Regions from separate parts of the Rothia sp. L_38 genome, predicted to be linked through region 4. Evidence: riboswitches for the same ligand, from Rfam matches in the RefSeq annotation. Region 4 holds a riboswitch; each other region holds the start of a gene.
What was found. Region 4 has a riboswitch for S-adenosylmethionine ahead of ACRCJM_RS00815 (hypothetical protein). Riboswitches for the same ligand answer to the same signal wherever they lie in the genome.
Positions count from the first base shown of each region.

Region 1: another riboswitch for S-adenosylmethionine. It lies ahead of ACRCJM_RS01840 (methylenetetrahydrofolate reductase); the one in region 4 lies ahead of ACRCJM_RS00815 (hypothetical protein).
Region 2: another riboswitch for S-adenosylmethionine. It lies ahead of ACRCJM_RS02015 (ABC transporter ATP-binding protein); the one in region 4 lies ahead of ACRCJM_RS00815 (hypothetical protein).
Region 3: another riboswitch for S-adenosylmethionine. It lies ahead of ACRCJM_RS10875 (O-acetylhomoserine aminocarboxypropyltransferase/cysteine synthase family protein); the one in region 4 lies ahead of ACRCJM_RS00815 (hypothetical protein).

Region 1 is NZ_JBOEQD010000002.1:117,692-121,236, forward strand. It holds gene metE (5-methyltetrahydropteroyltriglutamate--homocysteine S-methyltransferase) at 1-971, opposite strand, end outside; gene ACRCJM_RS01840 (methylenetetrahydrofolate reductase) at 1,009-1,920, opposite strand; SAM riboswitch class I at 2,025-2,114, opposite strand; gene ACRCJM_RS01845 (aldo/keto reductase) at 2,228-3,214, shown strand; gene ACRCJM_RS01850 (low molecular weight phosphatase family protein) at 3,364-3,545, opposite strand, start outside.
Region 2 is NZ_JBOEQD010000002.1:158,659-162,203, forward strand. It holds gene ACRCJM_RS02010 (aliphatic sulfonate ABC transporter substrate-binding protein) at 1-461, opposite strand, end outside; gene ACRCJM_RS02015 (ABC transporter ATP-binding protein) at 470-1,276, opposite strand; SAM riboswitch class I at 1,282-1,376, opposite strand; SAM riboswitch class IV at 1,578-1,678, shown strand; gene ACRCJM_RS02020 (LLM class flavin-dependent oxidoreductase) at 1,787-3,253, shown strand; gene cls (cardiolipin synthase) at 3,349-3,545, opposite strand, start outside.
Region 3 is NZ_JBOEQD010000016.1:10,575-14,119, reverse strand. It holds gene ACRCJM_RS10880 (S9 family peptidase) at 1-1,686, opposite strand, end outside; SAM riboswitch class IV at 1,828-1,945, shown strand; gene ACRCJM_RS10875 (O-acetylhomoserine aminocarboxypropyltransferase/cysteine synthase family protein) at 2,066-3,412, shown strand; gene metX (homoserine O-acetyltransferase MetX) at 3,427-3,545, shown strand, end outside.
Region 4 is NZ_JBOEQD010000001.1:177,990-181,534, reverse strand. It holds gene ACRCJM_RS00825 (DNA cytosine methyltransferase) at 1-356, opposite strand, end outside; gene ACRCJM_RS00820 (NADPH-dependent F420 reductase) at 586-1,173, opposite strand; gene ACRCJM_RS00815 (hypothetical protein) at 1,307-1,762, opposite strand; SAM riboswitch class IV at 1,778-1,893, opposite strand; gene ACRCJM_RS00810 (thymidine kinase) at 1,941-2,561, opposite strand; gene ACRCJM_RS00805 (amino acid permease) at 2,717-3,545, opposite strand, start outside.

The sequences.
Region 1 (3,545 bases), on a different contig from region 4:
TGCAGGGCGTGGAGGGAGGCTGCCAGGTCGTTGCGCCAGATATTGCGGCCGTTTACCACACCTGCCACCAGCAGGGGAGCCGAATCGCCGCCGAAGAGGCGGGGGAGAGCGTCCTGATCATAGCCGGTAGATACCAGGTCAAGGTGCAGGGCCTCTACGCCCGAAGCGGCCAGGGGTTCCAGCAGGCCGGCCAGGTTGCCGTAGGGGCTAGTGACCAGCAGGGAGGGGCGGTCAGAGAGCTGGGTGAGCTCCCCGTAGGTCTTCTCAATGAGCTGCGCCAGCTCGGCTTCACTCACAGCCTGGTCGGCACCCAGGGCGGGTTCGTTGAACTGAACCCAGCGCACACCGCGGCCAGCCAGGTGGGCGAGCAGATCCCGATAGAGGGGCAGCAGGTCTGCCAGGCGGTCAAGGGGAGCGAAGTCGGCGGGGGAGCCGTCCTCTGCCTTTGCCAGGAGCAGGTAGGTGAGGGGCCCGGTGATGCTGGGGCGGGCGGACGTCCCCGCCGCCTCAGCGGCTGCCAGCAGGTCATCGAGAGCTTCGGTGTTGAGGGTAAAGCCGGTGGTCGGGCCGATTTCTGGCACCAGGTAGTGGTAGTTGGTGTCGAACCACTTGGTCAGCTCCAGCGGGGGCAGGTGCTCGGTGCCGCGGGCCAGGGCGAAGTAGCCGTCCAGGTCGATCAGGCCGCGGTCGTCGCGTACCGACTCGAAGCGGGCGGGCAGGGCGGTGAAGAGGCGGGTGGTATCGAGCACCTGGTCGTAGAAGGAGAAGTCCGCGGGAATAGCGTAGTCGTCGGTCAGGCCGCGCTCGGTGAGGGTGCGGTAGGCGTCCTGCTGAATCTTCTGGGCGGTCTGCTCCAGCTCGTCCTGGTCGGACTTACCCGCCCAGTAGGCTTCAACAGCGCGCTTGAGTTCGCGGCGGGCGCCGATACGGGGGTAGCCGGTGATGGTTGCGGTGGGGAAAACTGTGGTCATGGTGGTGTCTTTCTATAAGGTCTTTGGGCCGATATTTTTAGGCGTAGGTCAGTTCGGCCAGGGGGTTTTCAAAGCGGGTGCTGTAGCGGGGTAGATCGACCCGATCGAGAACGTCCAGCACCGCTGCGTGTTCATTGAAGGTGTAGAAGTGGATGCCGGGGGCACCTGCGTCGAGGGATTCTTGGAGCAGGCGGACGCCGAACTCCACCCCGATACGGTGCCGCTGGGCGTCCCCGCTCGCGGTTTCCAGGTCGTAGGCCAGCTGCTGGGGTACGGGCAGGCCCGCCAGTGAGCAGAGGGTGGTGAGCCTGCGCAGGCTGGTCACCGGCATGATGCCCGGAATCAGGGGCAGGGTCACCCCCGCGGTTCGGGCCCGCTGTACCAGCGCTTCGTAGCGGGAGGCCTCAAAGAAGACCTGGGTGATAGCGAAATCAGCCCCCGCCCGCTCTTTTGAGAGCAGAATTTCAATATCTTGTAATTCTGAGCTGGACTCCGGGTGCTGGGAGGGGTAGGCAGCTACCCCCACCGCCACGCGTCCTGCCGCAAGATGGGCAAAATCCTGGGTCTCCACCCGTCGAATGAGATCAACCAGGGAGCGGGCAAAGGGGATGTCAGGGGCCTGGGTGCTGCCCGCTGGCAGATCGCCGCGCAGGGCTAAAAACCCGCGGACGCCGATTGCCAGTATGCGACGCACAGCGGCTTCCAGCTCCTCGGCGCTGTGTCCCACACAGGTGAGGTGGGCCAGGGGAGTAAGCCGGGTTTCGTGTACCAGGTGGTCGAGCAGGGCCAGGGTTTTCTGCTTACGAGCCCGATCACCGGAGTAGGTCACCGAGACGTAGTCGGGGTTAGTGGGAGCCAGCTGGTCGATAGTCGTCAGTAGACTCTCACAGCTGGCGGAACTTCGCGGTGGAAAAAGTTCATAAGAGAGCGCCGGTATATGGGTACTCATGGTTTCCTTACAGGTCGTTGGGTAGACCCGAAAGAATGCGATGGCCGCTCCCAAAGGTGGCGGGAGGGCGCCACACAGGGCGGTGGGTGGACCGCTGGTGATGCACTCTATCGGTCCTAGCAGGAGCACCTTTCCCCAAGGGGTGGTTGCTGCGACGTCGTTGAGCTAGGTCTCTCGGTCGCTCTGGATAGATTTGATGGTTCTACACTAAAAGCGCAGGTAGGGCGCTGGCAAGAAACCGCCGCTCTATGTACCTTTTTGACTCTGTGTCGGGTGTGTTGAGACACATGACAGTAATATGACGGGTATGAGTATTGAGTATCGCCAACTAGGAAAAAGCGGGTTGACCGTCTCGAACGTGGGTCTGGGCTGCAACAACCTGGGCCGCGCCACAACCGCCACCGAAACGCAAAGCGGAACCAACGCCGTCCTCACCGCCGCCGTTGAAGCCGGAATCACCCTCTTTGACGTGGCCGATATTTACGGGTCCGCACCGGGAGTTTCTGAAACCATGTTTGGGAAGGCCCTGCGGGAGACCGGGATTGACCGCGACGAGATCGTGATTGTCTCTAAATTCGGCATGGACATGGGAGGGGCCAACGGCACCGACCACGGGGTGCGCGGCTCCCGTCGGTATATTATGCGGGCGGTTGAGGCCTCCCTGAGCCGCCTAGGCACGGACTACATCGACCTCTACTTCCACCACACCCCCGACCCGGCAACCCCCATCGAAGAAACCCTCTCAGCTCTGGGTACCCTGATTGAGCAGGGCAAGGTGCGCTACATCGGGTCGTCCAACCACACTGGCTGGCAGATCGCCCACGCCGAACACCTGGGCCGGGCCCTGGGGCACCGCTACATTGCGGCTGAGAACCACTACAACCTGCTTGACCGCCGCGCTGAACTCGAGGTTCTACCCGCCGCCCGCGAGTTCGGGCTGGGCGTGCTGCCCTACTTCCCCCTGGCTAACGGGCTACTAACGGGCAAGTATTCGCGCTCTTTTGCCCCGGCGGACGGCCGTCTGACCCGCATCAAGCCCGACATCTTGGACGGCGCTAACTGGGACCAGCTCGAAGCCTTCTCAGCCTTTGCCGCCGAGCGCGGCCTGACCGAGGTACAGGTCGCCTTCTCGTGGCTGGCTCAGCAGGAGCCGGTTTCCTCCGTGATTGCCGGGGCCACCACCGAAGACCAGGTACGTGCCAACGCGGCGGCTATCGTCCGCCGGTTCGACGCGGACGAGCTCGCCCTGCTCGACGAGATTTTCCCGGCCCCGCCGAAGGTGGCGCTTTTCTAACCCCCATACAGCAAACGACGCCCCTTCCCTCTTTCCCGCAGCACTCCGGTGCGTGGAAAGAGGGAAGGAGCGCCGTTGTATGCCGAACTAGGCAGTAAGCTCAGCCAGCAGGGCGCGGACGCGGGCGTTGATGTCGTCCCGGATTAGGTTCATACGCTCAGCCCCCTCAATTCCATCGTGGGAGGGCTCAACGGTATTCCGCGTTCGGTCTTAGCCAGGACCTCCTCATCCGTCGTCTCAAGCTGGGCAGCCCCACCCAGAATGACGATCCGGTCGGCAGTGGCCAGGTCGTCGGCGCTCGCGAACTTGGGCTTACCCTGGCTCATATCCG
Region 2 (3,545 bases), on a different contig from region 4:
GTGCCCTTGGTGACGGCTACCTTTTTACCGGCCAGGTCTTTCACCGATGAGATACCGGTATCGGTGCGGGTCACCAGAGCTGACCACTCGGGCTGGGAGTAGAGGTCAATCACCTGAATGGGGGAGCCGTTAGAGCGAGCCAGCAGGGCAGCTGAGCCCGCGGTGGAACCCACGTCAATCGCACCGGAACGCAGGGCCTCATTAGCCTTGTTCGAACCGGCTGACTGTACCCACTCGACGTCCTTACCCTGCTCTTGTAGGGCGGTCTCAAGCCAACCCTTTTCCTTGATAATCAGGGAGAGCGGGTTGTAGGTGGCGTAGTCGATGGTGACGGTGGTGTCGCCCGCAGCGGCAGAAGTGTCAGCGGTAGAAGCGTTTTCCCCAGCCAAGCAGCCAGTGAGCAGAAGGGTGCCGGTTGCGAGCAGGGCAGAAGTGGTGGTGAGACGAGAAATGAGTGACATGTGTGTTCCTAGTGTTCTTCAACGCCGAGTTCGGCCAAAAGTTCTTTACGCAGGGACGATAGCGCTGGGTTGCCGCGGTCGCGCGGGCGGTGATCGGGCACCTCAACAATGCGGGCAATCGTCGCGGGTGCGGTGGGGTCCGGCTTACCCAGCACAATCACCCGGTCTGAGAGGTAGAGGGCTTCTTCCACGTCGTGGGTGACCAGCAGGACGGTGGCCGGGTCGTGGGCATGAATATCGAGCAGCAGATCCTGCATGTTGATGCGGGTGAGGGCATCGAGGGCGCCGAAGGGCTCATCGAGCAGAAGGACGCCGGGGTTCCGCGCCAGCGCCCGTGCCAGGGAGGCGCGCTGAGCCATGCCACCGGAAATCTCACGGGGGCGGTGCTGGGCGTAGTCTGCCAGCCCCACGACGTCCAGAAGGCGGGCAACCTGCTCGCGGGCGGCGTCCTTGGGTGTTCCCTTGGGCAACCCCAGGGCAACATTCTTCTCAACGGTACGCCAGGGCAGCAGGCGGGGCTCCTGGAAGCCAATTGCCACGCGGGAGTCCAGGCCGCGCACCGGGCTGCCATCGATGGTGACGGTACCGGCGGTCGCTGCGCCCAGGCCCGCGGCAGCCCGTAAGAGGGTGGACTTGCCGCAACCCGAGGAACCAATGATCGAGATAATCTCACCGGGGTAGGCGGTGAAGGAGACGTCTTCAAGGACGGTGCGGGTCTCGCCGCGCTCGCCGATGAAGGTTTTGCCGACGGCCTTGAAGTCAATGCCGCAGGCGGTGAGGGTGGTGGGGGTGCGTTCTAGCGTGGGTGCGCTCATGCTTTTCTCCATCGTCTCTTGGCGTTAGCACCGACCCCTGTAGTGAGGGAGGTTGCTGCGACGTCGTTGAGCCAAGTCTCTCGGTCGCTCTGGATGGTTAACGCTTTCAACGCTAGGGGCGTTTGTTGGAACTGGGCAAGAGTATGACGCGGTATTTCGGCCGGTTACGAGTGTGACGCTGTGGGTAAAACTGACCGAAACTCGCTGCCCGGTTACACGCGACTCACCCCGTGCCACAATGTGAAACGTAGCCTCAGATGCTTGCACCTGGGCGTGCTGGGCGGGCTACACTAAATCTCAAGATCAAGAGTCCCAACGCGAAGCTCTGGCTAGTTGGGCGGCAACCCTCTCCCGTAGCGGGGTGCCCCAGATGAGGATCAGGCAGTAATGCAAGTACGGCGCAACCAGGCGCCACCTTCGCGAAGGCTCGGTGCCTTTTACTTTGGGTAAGGACGCCGGTGGCAGCACGGGCGCGGAGGGCCAAGCACCACCTGTGAAAGGGCCCGGTTCATGACCGAGAAGAAGCGCATCGTCGTCAACGCCTTCGATATGACCACCACCAGCCACCAGAGCTTTGGTCTGTGGCGTCACCCCCGTAACCGGGCGGATGAGTACAACACCATCAAGTACTGGACCGACCTGGCTAAGGTCTGCGAGAAGGGTCTGTTCGACGCTGTCTTTATCGCTGACGTGGTGGGTGTCTACGATGTCTACAAGGATTCAGTAGCTCCCGTCCTCAAGGACGGCGCCCAGGTTCCTGTGGGTGACCCCTTCTTGCAGATTTCTGCTATGGCCGCTGTGACCGAGCACCTGGGCTTTGGCGTGACTGCCGCTGTCACCTACAACCAGCCCTACACCCTGGCCCGTTCCTACTCCACCCTGGATCACCTGACCGGCGGCCGTGTGGGCTTCAATGTGGTGACCTCCTACCTGCAGTCTGCTGCTGAGAACCAGGGTCTGCCCGGGCAGATTGAGCACGATGAGCGCTACGAGATTGCCGAAGAGTTTCTCGATGTCTGTTACAAGCTCTGGGAGGGCTCCTGGGAGGACGGCTCGGTACCCCGCGACCGCGAAAACGGCGTCTTCGCTGATCCCTCGAAGGTGCACCCCATCCTGCACAAGGGCAAGTACTTCCAGGTTCCCGGCATCGCCCTGAGTGAGCCTTCCCCCCAGCGCACCCCCGTGATTTTCCAGGCCGGTGCGTCTTCCCGTGGCCAGGCTTTCTCTGGCCAGCACGCTGAGGCTATCTTCATCACCGCCCTGCGCCCCCACCTGACCAAGGTTCTGACCGAGCGTATCCGTTCTGAGGCTGAAAAGGCCGGCCGCAAGCGCGATGACGTCAAGATCCTGGCTATGCTCTCCGTTGTTGTGGACGAGACTGACGAGAAGGCTCAGGCCAAGTACGCCGAGTACCTCAAGTACCAGAACGTTGAGGCGTCCCAGGGCATCATCGGCGGCTGGAGCGGCCTTGACCTGGACCAGTTCGATGAGGACGAGGCTCTCAAGTACGTTGAGACCGAGTCGATTCAGTCCTTCCTGACCCCCTTCACCCTGCAGGATAAGGAGAAGGAGTGGACCCGCAAGGACATCGCCGAGCACTGCGCCACCGGCGGCATGGGTGCGGTTTTGGTGGGTTCCCCCCAGACTGTTGCCGATGAGCTGGAGAAGTGGATTGACGAGGGCGGCCTGGACGGCATCAACCTGGCTTACCACGTTTCCCCTGGCTCCTTTGAGGACTTCGTTGAGTTCGTTGTTCCCGAGCTGCAGAAGCGCGGCCGCTACCGCACCGCCTATGAGGGTTCCACCCTGCGCGAGAGCCTCTTCGGTGAGGGTAACAAGTACGTGGACGAGCGTCACCCGGCTGCCAAGTACCGCGGTGCCTACGCGGGTAAGCCCTCCGCTGCCGACACCCCGGCCCGTGACTTCCTCAAGCTGGCGATTGAGAACGCTGAGAAGGCTGAGGACGCAGGCCACTAGGTCTTAGAGCTGTAAGGACGCCGCCCCGCACCTTCCTGCCAACGGGCAGGGGAGTGCAGGGCGGCGTCCTTATCGTCTTTATGCCGTGCCGACGGTTAGAGCAGGGCGCTCCACAGGCGGCAGAGGTTCTCGGCAACCTTCTGGTGGTTGGGGCGGTTGACCCACTCGTCGTAGCGCAGGCGCTTGCAGCGGGAGATGTAGTCCCGGGCTACGCCTTCGAGTTCCTGCACCATAGCCTTGCCCACGATAAAAGTGGAGACCTCAAAGTTGAGGGCGAAGGAGCGGGGGTCCA
Region 3 (3,545 bases), on a different contig from region 4:
CACCCAGGCCTGGGAGGCTAGGAAGTCGGTGGCGTCGATGAAGTCGGTGAAGGTGTTTTTCTTGGCCAGCTTCTTGCCCTCGGTGTACCAGGCGCGGCCCATTTCGCCGCCACCGCGGATGTGGGCAACGACGAAGATGACGCCGCGGTCCAGCACGCTGAGGCGGGCGGTGGAGAAATAGGGGTCCATGGAGGACTCATAGGACCCGTAGCCGTACTGAATCACGGGGTTTTCCTGGGCCTTATCGAGGTCGGCGCGGTGCATGACGGAGAGCGGAATCATGGCTCCGTCCGCTGCCGGTGCCCACATGCGGTAGGCGGTGTAGTTCTCGGGCTCGTAGCCGATGACGGGGGTGCGGCGGCGCAGTACGAGGTCGTCGGTATCGGGGAAGTAGTCGTAGACGCTGCTGGGGGTGAGGTAGGAGGTGTAGTTCAGGCGGATGACCGGGGACATGATGTTCACACCGGAGAAGGCTGACGTGTAGAGCTCTTCGGTGAATCCGCCGGGCTCGTAGAGGTCAATACCCTGGGGGTGGGCAGAAGCTGCCTGCTCAGCGAGAGCGGTACGCGGGGCAACGAATACTTTAACGGTGGTGTTCTCGCGGGCCATGAGCACCAGATGGTTGCGGGAGAACTTGAAACCCTCTAGGCGGACGTCCTCGCGGTGGGGCACCAGGGGAATCCAGCTAGCCTTGAAATCGGCAAAGGGCACGTGCTCTTCCCGCAGGGGCGCCAGTACAATTTCACCGTTGGGGGCCTCGTGGTTATGGCCGATGACCAGATAGCCGGTGCCCTCCACGTCGATGATATCGGTGGAGTACTCGATACCGGCGTCCCGCTTCATAATGAGGGTGGGCTCTAGCTGACCAAGCTCATGAATGTTGATAATGCGGGTCTCTGAGTACTCAGAGTTGGATGAAGTAATGACTACGTGGGTACGGGAGGATGACATACCTGCACCCAACCAGAGGCCGTTATCGTCTTCGCGGTAGAGGGCAAAATCTTCAGATGCGCTGGTGCCAATGGCGTGAGCGCGCACTTCGTAGGGGCGCCAGGACTCATCGGCTACCGAATAAATCAGGTGCTTGGCTCCAGAGGCAAAGAAGGCCCCTGCAAAGACGTCCTCAATTTTCTCTTCAAGAATCTCACCGGTATCGAGGTTCTTGAAGTACTGGGTGTAGCGCTCATCGCCTGAATCGTCCACACCGAAGGTCAGCAGGGAACCGTCGCGGGTTACCTGAAAGGAACCCAGCGAGAAAAAGGCCATATCGCGGGCGAACTCGTTACAGTCCAGCACTACCTGCTCACCGTCGAGCGGTTCACCGGGGCGGACGACCGGCGGCTGGTAGCGCTCTTCAACGCTGCCCTCGGTCAGAGCGGGGACGCGGCACATGACCGGGTACTGCTCGCCGGCAACCGTGCGGTTAAAGTACCACCAGGCCCCGCGGCGGGAAGGCACCGACATGTCGGTCAACTGGGTGCGCCCCTTAATCTCTTCAAAAATAGCATCGCGAAGGGGCTGCTGATCTTCAGTGACCGCCTCGGTGTAGGCATTCTCAGCGCGCAGGTGCTCTAGAACCTCTTCGCTCTCCTTATCACGCAACCACTCATAGTGATCAATAAAAATATCGCCGTGATGGGTACGCTCAACCGGGACACGCTTGGCAAGAGGAGGAGTCAGAGACATCGTCAGCCCTTTCGTAATAACTCGCTTCCCACCATTCTAAATGACGGCCATAGAACGTAACGTATGCAATACAAGGACACATGCTGAAACTTTAGAGCCTCATCTTGACGCTCCCCGGGCACTCAAGCCAAACTAGAGGCAGGTCAAGAGAACCAGCGCTAAGCCCCAGCTAGCTGGTCGGCAACCCTCCACTCGCGGTGGGGTGCCCTGGGTGAAGACCTGGCGTACCCACCGAGAACCAGGTACGCAAGCGCGGGACCGATGTGCCTCTATCTTCTGCGAGGGCATCAGATTCTTTTCCTCCTTACCCGGGCGGAAGATACGGCATGCGGCCCGTTCCAAGAGAACACTGAAAGAATCCTTCACTAGGAGAAACCGCATGACCACCGAGAACACCGTTCCCACCCCCTCAAACCCCACCGGCTGGAAGTTCGAAACCCAGCAGATTCACGCGGGCCAGGAACCCGACGCGGCAACCGGCGCTCGCGCCCTGCCCATCTACCAGACCACGTCCTTTGTCTTCAAGGACTCCGCCCAGGCAGCAGGCCGCTTCGCCCTCTCCGAGCTGGGACCCATCTACTCCCGCATCAACAACCCCACCCAGGAAGCGGTCGAAAACCGCATCGCGGCCCTGGAAGGCGGCGTCGGCGCCCTGCTTCTAGCTAGTGGCCAGGCAGCCTCCACCTTCGCGATTCTGAATATCGCAGGAGCCGGTGACCACGTTGTTGCTTCCCCCTCCCTCTACGGCGGTAGCTTCAACCTGCTCAAGTACACCCTCAAGAACCTGGGTATTGAAACCACCTTCGTCGATGATCCCGCCGACCCTGAATCCTGGAGAGCTGCCGCCCGCGAGAACACCAAGGCCTTCTACGCAGAAACCCTGCCTAACCCCCGCGGCGATGTGCTTGATATTGAGGCTGTTTCGACCGTGGCCCACGAGGCTGGGGTACCGCTCATCGTCGATAACACCATTGCCACCCCCTACCTGCTCAACCCCATCAAGCACGGAGCTGACGTGGTCATCCACTCAGCCACCAAGTACCTCGGTGGTCACGGCACCTCGGTCGGCGGCGTCATCGTCGACTCCGGCAACTTCGACTACGGTGCTTACCCCGACAAGTACCCCCTCTTCAACCAGCCCGACGAAAGCTACCACGGCCTGGTCTATGCCCGTGATCTCGGTGCAGATGGGGCTTTTGGGGTCAACCTCTCCTACATCCTCAAAGCCCGCGTCTCTCTGCTACGCGACCTCGGCTCATCCATCTCACCGACCAACGCCTTCAATATTGCCATCGGTCTTGAGACCCTCTCCCTGCGCGTCGAGCGCCACGTAGAGAATGCCCTCAAGGTTGCCCAGTTCCTTAAGGATCGCCCCCAGGTCGAATCGGTCACCTACTCCGGTCTACCTGATTCCCCCTACTATGACCTGGCCCAAAAGTACCTGCCCAAGGGGGCTGGCGCCGTCCTCGGCTTCACCCTCAAGGACGCCGACGCCGCAACCGCCCAGAAGTTCGTGGACTCCCTCTCCCTCCACTCCCTGCTGGTCAACATCGGTGACGTGCGCTCACTTGCTGTCCACCCGGCCTCCACCACCCACAGCCAGTCCACCACCGAAGAACTCGAAGCCATCGGTATCAACCCGGCCTTCATCCGCCTCTCGGTAGGTATCGAGCACATCGACGACATCCTCGCCGACCTCGACCTCGGCTTTGCCGCTATTCGCTAAGGAAAGGTAGCTCAATGACGACCGCCCGCCCCGCTGACAGCGCCCCCCACCGCACCGACGGCGTACTCACCTACGCCTTCATCGGTGACCTGACCCTCGAATCAGGGGTAGTACTACCCGACATCGCCATCGG
Region 4 (3,545 bases):
CGCTTTGACAGCAGGCCCTTAACGTTCTCAAGCATGACAGCTTTAGGCTCAAGAGTCTCAATAATTTCAAGGGCTCGGGGAAAAAGGTCACGCTCGTCGTCAGCACCCAGCTGTTTTCCAGCCACGCTAAAAGGAGGACACGGGACACCACCTGCAAAGAGATCAACGCCTTTATAGGGGGAAGGATCCCAGTCATTGAGATCAGCCTCAACTACATTCCACTCTGGGCGGTTAGCTCGAAGAGTATTGCAGGCGTCTGGGTCAATCTCAACGGCTGCTAGATGCTCAAACCCAGCCATTTCAAGGCCAAGCGCCTGGCCACCAGCACCGGCGCAAATCTCAACTGAAGTCAGCATGCGTGCGTCTCCCCATCAACTCATCACAATTTTCGAATATATATTCGAATTTATTAACTACTATACATGTGCTCACGAGAGCTGGGAACCCTCTCTGCCAACTCTATTAGTCTATGACGTTCACGAGCTAAATCAGCCATAATACTCATGAGCTTTGTACCTCAGGCTGAAAGTATTCACTGCACAACAGTTAGAAGCGTAAACATACCTGCCAGCAACTTCTTTAGAATTATTTACTGCGCAGTTCCTCCATCTGCTCTTTCGTTAGAAAAGCTCCGAAGGCGGGGCTGTCCGGCTCAAAAAGGTGGGCTGCACTTTCAGGCATAAGAACCACGTCAAACCCCAAAGAGCTAACCAGCTCACAAGCGGTCTCCAGTGCCTTATCCCCCTGCCCCGCGTCAATCACTGCAACAGCACGCGGTAGAGCATGAGGGTTCAAAACCCGGCTGTCAGAAGTCAAATCATCATAGGCAATATGGTTAAGCGTTCGGACAACAGGCACCTGCACCCCGGGCAGCTCAAATTCAGTTCCAGCCGTCCCAGCAGATTCCCATGGATTGGTCGCGTCCACTACAAGCCCATGAGCAGCAGAAAAATCAAAATTGGGAAGAGCAGTTCGGGGCAGAGCCACAATGACGATGTCAGCTTTCAGTGCGCTCTCAAAATCCACTAGCTGGGCTTCTGGCACAAGAGAACTCAAAATAATATCTAGCAGTGGCTTTGGCCTGGCATAAATCAGCGTCTCATGGCCAGCAGCAACAGAGAGACGGGCAAGAGCTGTGCCGAGCTTACCGGCGCCAAGAATAGAAACCTTCATACCTACCACAATATTTTCTAAAGAAAATTTATTCCTTGGGTTTACCAGTCTAACGATGGATTTTATCTGAGGCTTGAATAAAAAGATCGGCTACAGATCTAGTCTGTAGCCGACCCCTTATCTATAGTCTCGGTTAGCGATTTTCAGCGGTAACGCAAACAGTCAAGGGTTCCGGTGAAAGATGGCTTAAAGAAAAGATCTTGCCCTCTCGCAGCCCGAGTAGCTTGTGCTCCTCATTCCATAGAAGAACAGGGGCACCCGCGTCCTTTCTCTCCCCCGATGCGCTACGCACCTGGCCGTCCGTCGCGCTAAGAAACTCAAAAAGACGAGTCGAATCATGGTTCCAGAAATACCGGCTTTGCCCGTCGATTTTCAGTTGCACGCGCGTACCCCGCACGGCAATAATCGTAGCTTCCTGCCAGGTCATGTTCGACGCATTGATACCAATTGCCGGGACAATTCCGTGCCCAGCTGAATGTAGGGTGCACCGCTGGCTAAGCGGCACGTTCTTCCGCTGATCGGTGTGAGCAGAGCCTGAAGTAGCTTTTGCTGAAGCTGAAGACTTTGAAAAAGGAAAAAATGAAACCACAGTGGGCCTCCTAAATAATCGCGCTTTCACCGGGCCTTTTGGCGGGTGACCGATTTTCCTTTGAGGGCACCGTCTGCGTCAGGCGGTTGCCAGCCAACAAGTCAAAGGGCTTTGCGTTGGGCTTCTGAATCGTGATGATTACTTTAGCAGGAAAAAATCCACACGTGCAAGAGGGCTGCTATTGGTAGAGCTTGCCGCCCGATTCCTCCAGGTAGCAGGTGGGGCAGAGGGACTCGTAGCCCACATGCACACCGTCAATGGCCACCTGGTCACCGGCAAAAACAAACTTTCCATCAACAGTACGGCCGTTAAAGAGCGCCTTCCGTCCGCACCGACAAATAGTCTTGAGCTCTTCCAGCGTGTGGGCAATCTCCAGCAGGCGGGCAGAGCCGGGGAAGGCCCGCGTTCTAAAGTCTGTACGAATGCCGTAGCACATCACCGGCACGTTCTCTTCCACCGCAATCCGCATGAGATCATCCACCTGCTCAGCGGTCAAAAACTGGGCCTCATCCACCAGCAGGCAGGAGACGGGCAGATGCCAGTGCATACGGTCGTCATCAGCATTAGGCTCAGCAGCAGCGTGGAAGAGATCGCGTACCGAATCCTCAGCACCCACCAAAAAATCAGCCTGACGGGTCACCCCCAGGCGGGACACGATCTCAGTATCGCCCTTGGTGTCCACCTGCGGCTTGGCCAGCAGCACCCGCTGGCCACGCTCCTCATAGTTATGGGCAGCCTGCAACAGCGCAGTCGACTTACCCGAATTCATGGCGCCAAAACGGAAATAGAGCTTAGCCACGCGGCCACACCTTTCAACCCAGAACACTTACGCAGAAAACAAAACCAAACCACACCATTCTAGCCCGGCCCACTCCCCCGCTCACAGGCGTCCTACCCTATGAAAAAGGGAGGGCTCCGGAAAACCCGGTGCCCTCCCCTTTCTCTCACAGGAACTTACTTGCCTGAGACCTCAAGGCCTGAGACGTCCACGTCCTTGAGCGGAATAGTCTTTGAGCCGGTTACCAGCTTGTGCACCAGCCAGACACCAATAATGATGGGCAGGCCGATGTAGGCCGAGACAACCTCAAACCAGTGGCCAGCAAAAATAGCGTTGTAGTTCTGGCCGGCAATCACCAGCAGGCACATCAGCAGCGCCACGATGGGGCCAATCGGGAAGAGAGGAGCCTTGTAGGGCAGGTCGTTCACATCATTACCCTGGGCGACGTAAGCGCGGCGGAAGCGGTAGTGGCAGATCGCCACACCCACCCAGGTGATGAAGCCCGACAGGCCAGAGATGTTAATCAGCCAGGTGTAGGCAGAGCCCTCGCCCACTACGGCAGAGACGAAGCCGAAGAGGCCGATAGCGGCGGTCATGAGCAGGGCGGGCATGGGAATGCCGCGGGAGTTCACGCGGGCAAAAATCTTGGGAGCACGCCCCTCCAGCGCCAGGGCGTAGAGCATACGGGACGAAACGTAGAGGCCCGAGTTACCGGCAGAGAGAATCGCGGTCAGAATGACGGCGTTCATCACCGAAGCAGCAAAAGCAACTCCCAGGTTCTCAAAGACCATGGTGAAAGGTGAGTAGGCGATGTCGGTGGCGTCCGCCCGCAGCAGGTTGGGGCTGGTGTAGGGAATCAGGGTACCGATGATAGCGATAGCACCGATGTAGAAGAGCATAATGCGCCAGAAAACGCTCTTGAGGGCGCGGGGAACGTCGCGGCGGGGGTTCTCAGATTCACCAGCGGCAACACCGATCATTTCGGTGCCCTGGAAGGAGAAACCG